2 regions of the Bradyrhizobium sp. SZCCHNS1050 genome follow, and region 1 is predicted to be linked to the other one. Evidence: riboswitches for the same ligand, from Rfam matches in the RefSeq annotation. Region 1 holds a riboswitch; the other holds the start of a gene.
The links. A riboswitch is a leader RNA that binds a small molecule or an ion and turns the genes downstream of it on or off. The one in region 1 is predicted to bind S-adenosylmethionine.
Positions count from the first base shown of each region.

Region 2: another riboswitch for S-adenosylmethionine. It lies ahead of QX094_RS09850 (O-succinylhomoserine sulfhydrylase); the one in region 1 lies ahead of QX094_RS07785 (homoserine O-acetyltransferase).

Region 1 is NZ_JAUETR010000001.1:1,694,713-1,698,117, forward strand. It holds gene QX094_RS07775 (GIY-YIG nuclease family protein) at 1-103, opposite strand, end outside; gene metW (methionine biosynthesis protein MetW) at 304-969, opposite strand; gene QX094_RS07785 (homoserine O-acetyltransferase) at 973-2,187, opposite strand; SAM riboswitch at 2,279-2,358, opposite strand; gene QX094_RS07790 (chorismate mutase) at 2,556-3,389, shown strand.
Region 2 is NZ_JAUETR010000001.1:2,158,293-2,161,697, reverse strand. It holds gene QX094_RS09855 (GDSL-type esterase/lipase family protein) at 1-709, shown strand, start outside; gene QX094_RS09850 (O-succinylhomoserine sulfhydrylase) at 787-1,995, opposite strand; SAM riboswitch at 2,072-2,151, opposite strand; gene QX094_RS09845 (2'-deoxycytidine 5'-triphosphate deaminase) at 2,264-3,370, shown strand.

The DNA of each region.
Region 1 (3,405 bases):
CGACGTAGAGCGTGCCATTCGGACGATTGGTCATGAAATACACGTAGCCGCCCGCCATAGTGCCATACTGCAGGACATGGATGGCCTGGACAAGCCCGGCCATGGTGGCGGAGAGAGACATCGTCCATCCCTCGCCCTACATTCGGTCGCAATTGTGTTACTCGTCATGCCCGGGCTTGTCCCGGGCATCCACGTGGCTCTCCAAATGCCGAACGACGTGGATGGCCGGGACGAGCCCGGCCATGACGTGGAGAGAGCGAGCCATCAACTTAGACCGCGCCCCGCTGCAGCAGCGAGCGCGCTCTACCGCCCCTTCTCCGCCCTGCTCAGCAGGAACACGCCCTGCTCGCCGAACATGTTCCAGAACCACCAGGGCATGGCGACACGCAAGGGGCGGGCGTAGGCGTCAAGGGCGACGGCGCGCTCCATCTTGACGCCGATCTCATCGCAGAGCTGGACGAAGTCCTTGATGGTGCAGAAATGGATGTTCGGCGTGTCGTACCAGGTGAAGGGCAGATTGTCGGTTCGCGGCATGTGGCCGCCGACGAGCAGTTGCAGGCGCAGCCGCCAGAAGCCGAAATTCGGAAAGGTGACGATGGCGCGACGGCCGATGCGCAGCAGATTCTCCAGCACGACCTTGGGCTGCCGCGTCGCCTGCAAGGTCTGCGACAGGATCACATAGTCGAACGCATCGTCGGGATAGTCGACGAGATCGGTGTCGGCGTCGCCCTGCACCACCGCGAGCCCCTTGGCGACGCAATGATTGACGCCTTCGCGCGACAGCTCGATGCCGCGGCCGTCGATGCCGCGGCTCTCCAGCAGCTGCAAGAGATCGCCGTCGCCGCAGCCGATGTCGAGCACCTTGGAGTCGCGCTCGACCATGCCGGCGACCAGCAGATGATCCGGCCGATAGGCCAGCACCTCGCCGCCGGAAAAGCCGTTCAGCGGCAACACGCCCTGCATGCTCATGGCTCAGCCTCCGTTCGCGGCGTTGAGGCCGCGCGCCTTGCCGGCGGAATCGAGAAAGGCGCTGGCGATCTCGAAGAACTCGGGGACGTCGAGCAGGAACGCGTCGTGCCCCTTGTCGGTCTCGATCTCCGCGAACGACACCCGCGCGCTGGAGGCATTGAGCGCATGCACCAGCGCCCGCGATTCCGCGGTCGGAAACAGCCAGTCGCTGGTGAAGGACACCACGCAGAAGCGGGTCTTGATGCCGCGGAACGCCGCCGCCAGCACGCCGTCATGATCGGCGGCGATGTCGAAATAGTCCATCGCCCGCGTCAGATAGAGATAGGAGTTGGCGTCGAAGCGCTCGACGAAGGACGAGCCCTGATAGCGCAGATAGCTCTCGACCTGGAAATCGGCGTCGAACGAGAACGTCGGCAGTTCGCGGTCCTGCATGCGGCGGCCGAACTTGCGATGCAGGGCGGCATCCGACAGATAAGTGATATGCGCGGCCATCCGTGCCACCGCGAGGCCGCGATGCGGATGAGTGCCCTTGTCGCCGTAGCGGCCGTGGTCCCAGTCGGGATCGGCCATCACGGCCTGGCGGCCGAGCTCGTGGAAGGCGATGTTCTGCGCCGAATGCCGCGTCGCGCAGGCGATCGCGAGATTCGCGAACACGCGGGTGGGATAGGCCACCGTCCATTGCAGCGCCTGCATGCCGCCCATCGAGCCGCCGACCACGGCGAACAACGTGTCGATGCCGAGATGATCGATCAGCATGGCCTGAGCGCGCACCATGTCGGGGATGGTGATGATCGGGAAATCGAGCCCCCACACCTTGCCGGTGGCGGGATTCAGCGAGGCCGGGCCGGTCGAGCCCATGCAGCCGCCGATCACGTTCGAGCAGATGATGAAATAACGGCTCGGGTCGAGCGGGCGGCCAGGGCCGACCAGCGTCTCCCACCAGCCGGGCTTGCCGGTGACGGGATGGCGGTTGGCGACGTGCTGGTCGCCGGTCAGGGCGTGGCAGACCAGGACCGCGTTGGACCTGTCGGCGTTGAGTTCGCCATAGGTCTGGTAGGCGATCTGGAACGGCGACAGGTCGACGCCGCAATCGAGCCTGAGCGGCTTGTCGGCGCCGAACTGCGCGACCAGCGAGCTCGGATGATCGACCTCGTGCGAGCGCTCTTCGGGCGCAATCGTGCGCAGCGCGGAGGTGGGTTTCGGCGTCAGGCCTGTCATGTCTCTCACCCCGGCCATCCGGCAAGGGCTCCCGAACCACGTGACACATCAGGCCATGAAAAACCCGGCCTGAACTGGGGTTCGGCCGGGATCGATAACGTCCCCGGCCTGTTTAGCGAGTTTTTTAACGTGGCTGCAAGCCGGCCGGCTCAAATGACCACGGAACAGGCAGAAACTAGTCCCGCGGGCGCTCCGCGTCAAGGCAAGCTGGGGTTGACCGCCGATCGGGCGCCCCACGGCTGCAAACCAGCCAAGCCTAGGCGGCACAAGGTAAACTTGCTGTTGCGCGCGTCTCCCGCATCGGAGAGAACGACATCCGTTCCAGTCGGCCGCACGTTAACCGGTGGCCTGCGAAGAGTGACCAGCCCATGTCCAACCCGCCGCCTGCCCCGCCTTCGCTTGCCGATTTGCGCAAGGAGATCGACGCGATCGACGAGCAGGTCCATCAGCTCCTGATGAACAGGGCCGACATCATCGACCGGCTGATCAAGGTCAAGAAGACCCAGGAGGTCGGCTCGGCATTCCGGCCGGCGCGAGAGGCCGACATGATGCGGCGCCTGGTGCAGCGCCATCGCGGCATCCTGCCGCTCGACACCGTCGAGGGCATCTGGCGCGTGATCGTCTCGACGTTCACTTACGTGCAGGCGCCGTTCTCGGTTCACGCCGACGTGTCGGTCGGCGAATCCGCGATGCGCGATTCCGCCAGGTTCCATTTCGGCTTCGTGGTGCCTTATGTCGCCCATTTCAGCGCCCAGGCCGCCGTCGAAGCCGTGGCGCGCTCGAAGGGCGATCTTGCGCTGGTGTCGACGACATCGGGGCATACGCCGTGGTGGATCACGCTCGAGCCCGTGGGCGCGCCGAAGATCATCGCCCGGATGCCGTTCATCGAGCGTGCCGACCATCCGGCGGCGCTGCCGGTGTTCGCGGTGTCGCGGGTCGCCGACGACGCGCTCGTGCTGGAGGTCGAGACCTGGAGCATCCGCGTCTCCGGCTGGAATGCGCAGGTGTCGCGCGCGCTATCGCCGCTGGCCGACGTGGTCGCAGTGCCCGATACCGCCTTCGACGGCGCCGCGCTGCTGGTGTCGATCGAGGCGCCGTCGAACCTCGACAAGATCAAGGCTGCCCTGATCGCGGCGGGCGCCTCGGTCCGCTCGACGGCCCTCGTCGGCGGCCATGCGAAACGCTATACGGTTCCGAGCTGAGACGCCTCGCGCCAGT
Region 2 (3,405 bases), 460 kb from region 1:
GCCGAAGGGTGTCGCCAAGAAGAACTTCATTTCGCTGCCGCACGTCGCCAACAAGCTCGCCTCCGGCCTGCCGGTCGTGATCGTCGCCTTCGGCTCATCGTCGACGCAGGGCTTTGGCGCGAGCGCGCCGGACTACACCTATCCGAACCGGCTCGCCGCGCAGTTGCGCCGGCAATATCCGATGGTCGACATCAGCGTCATCAATGCCGGCGTCGGCGGCGAGGATGCGCCGGAGATGATGAAGCGACTGGAGACGTCGGTGATCGACCGGCGTCCGGATCTCGTGATCTGGCAGGTCGGCACCAATGCCGTGCTGCGCGATCTCGATCCGGCCGAGACCGCCAGGCTGGTCGAGGATGGCGTTGCCAAGATCCAGGCGGCGGCCTCCGATGTCGTGCTGGTCGACCTGCAATATTCGCCGCGCGTCAACGAGCGCTCGGAGAACGCCAGCCGCATGAACAAGCTGCTCGGGCGTATTGCCGAGCTGCATCACGCCGGCATCTTCCCGCGCTTCGAGGTGATGCGCGACTGGCACGAGCGCCAGGCGATCCCGATCAACGAGTTCGTGATCTCGGACGGCCTGCACATGAGCGATTGGGGCTATGCCTGCTTCGCCCAGTTGCTCGGCGACGACATCATCCGCTCGGTCGGCCAGGTCAAGCTCGGCATCAACGCACCGGCCGAGGTGCCGACCTATCGGCCGATGTGATCGAGGGCGAGTGGGGAACAGCGAGTAGCGAATAGAGAAAGAGATCCTACTACTCGCTACTCTCTATTCGCCATTCGCTACGCCGCGTTGAGGGCGGCGTCGAGATCCTCGATCAGATCGTCGGCATGCTCGAGTCCGGCGGAGAAGCGGATGAAGCCCTCGCTGATGCCGAGCTCGGCGCGCGCCTCCGGCGTCAGCCGCTGATGCGTCGTCGTCGCCGGGTGCGTGACCAGCGTCTTGGCGTCGCCGAGATTGTTGGAGATGCGCGCGAGCTTGAGCCCGTTGAGCGTGCGGAACGCCGCCGCCTTGCCGCCCTTGACCTCGAAGCCGACCAGGGTCGAGCCGGCGCGCATCTGCTTGCGGACGGTTGCCGCCTGCGGATGGTCCTCGCGGCCCGGATAGATCAGCCGCGAGATCTTCCGATGCGCGGCGAGGAAGTCGGCCACCTTCGCCGCCGTCTCGGTCTGCGCGCGCACGCGCACCGCCAGGGTCTCCAGGCCCTTGAGCAGGACCCAGGCGTTGAACGGCGAGATCGACGGGCCGGTCTGGCGCATGAAATTGTGGATGTGCTCGGCGATGAACGCCTCCGACGACAGGATCACACCGCCGAGACAGCGACCTTGGCCGTCGATGTGCTTGGTCGCGGAATACACCACGACGTCAGCGCCGAGCGCGAGCGGGCTCTGCCAGATCGGGGTGGCGAACACGTTGTCGACGATCAGCCGCGCGCCATGGGCGTGCGCGATCTCGGCGATGGCGGGGATGTCCATCACGTCGAGCGTCGGATTGGTCGGGCTCTCCAGGAAGAACGACTTGGTGTTGGGTCTGACCGCCTTCTGCCACTGGGCGAGGTCGAGCCCATCGACCAGGGTCGACTCGATGCCGTAGCGCGGCAAGAGATCCTCGACCACGTAGCGGCACGAGCCGAACAGCGCCTTGGCCGCGACGACGTGGTCGCCGGCACGGAGGGGAGCCAGGATTGCCGTGGTGACCGCGGCCATTCCGGTTGCGGCCGAGCGGCAGGCCTCGGCGCCCTCGAGCTCGATCATGCGGCGCTCGAACATCGCCGTGGTGGGATTGGAGAAGCGCGAATAGATGAAGCCGGGATCCTCGCCCTTGAAGCGCGCCTCGCATTCCTCGGCGGTGGCGTAGACGAACCCTTGGGTGAGATAGAGCGCCTCGGCGGTCTCGCCGAATTCGGAGCGCAAGGTGCCAGAATGCACCAGCCTCGTTTCGGGACGATAGTGGGCGAACGACGCCGGCGCCTTCGCGGGGGACTTCGACATGTGACCTCCATCGTGGCCACCGCCTCGGGCGATGGGCACAAAAAAACCGGCCTGGGACAAAACCTCAAGGCCGGGATCACATTCGTCCCCGGCCTGTTTAGCGACTTATTTAACGTGGCTGCAAGCCGGCCGGCTCAAATCACCACGGGATAAGTCGTGCTCATAGTCGCAACCGGCCTTTCCGTCAAGCCAGCCATCGGATAACCGGTCAAAAGACCCTATATTGGCTCCATAAGCCGCCGTTCCGGCGCCTGCAAAGGATCAGGTCTTGCCGTTTTCGCTCAGCCCCGACGCCCACGGCATCCTCCCCGATCGCATGATCGTGGCGATGACGGAGGCTGGCCTGATCATCCCCGAATATGATTTCGTCGAGAGCCAGATCCAGCCGGCGAGCCTCGATCTGCGGCTCGGCGACATCGCCTATCGCGTGCGTGCGAGCTTCCTGCCCGGGCCGGGCGCGACGGTCGCCGAGCGCATCGACGAGCTCAAGCTGCACGAATTCGCACTTGCCGACGGCGCGGTGCTGGAGACCAACTGCGTCTACATCGTGCCGCTGTTGGAGAGCTTGGCGCTGCCGAAGGACATCGTCGCGGCCGCCAATCCGAAAAGCTCGACCGGGCGGCTCGACGTGTTCACCCGCGTGATCGCCGACGGCACGCGACGCTTCGACATGATCGGCGCGGGCTATCACGGCCCGCTCTATGCCGAGATCAGCCCGAAGACGTTCCCGGTCCTGCTGCGCGAGGGCTCGCGCCTGTCCCAGGTTCGCTTCCGCTATCGCGACGCGGTCCTGTCGGAGGACGAACTGATCGCGCTGCACCAGGCCGAGCGACTGGTGGATCGCGACGATGCCGATCTCACCGGCGGCGTCGCGCTTTCCGTCGACCTGTCCGGCAGCAATGCGAACGGCAATGTCGGCTATCGCGCCAAGCGCCACACCGGCGTCGTCGACGTCGACCGCCGCGCCGGCTATCCGGTCGAGGAGTTCTGGGAGCCGATCAAGGCACGTCCCGACGGCAGCCTCATTCTCGATCCCGGCGAGTTCTACATCCTGGCCTCCAAGGAGGCCGTGCAGGTGCCGCCGGACTACGCCGCGGAGATGGTGCCGTTCGATCCGCTGGTCGGCGAATTCCGCGTCCACTATGCCGGCTTCTTCGATCCCGGCTTCGGCTATGCCGGCGCCGGCGGGCAGGGCTCGCGCGCGGTGCTCGAGGTGCGCTCGCGCGAGGTGCCGTTCATCCTCGAGCACGGCCAGATCGTCGGCCGTCTCGTCTACGAGAAGATGCTGGCGCGACCGAATGCGATGTATGGCAGCCGCATCGGCTCCAACTACCAGGCCCAGGGCCTGAAGCTCTCCAAGCATTTCCGTCTCTGAGCGCGGCTGCGTCTGCCGCGCACCCCCAATGCGCC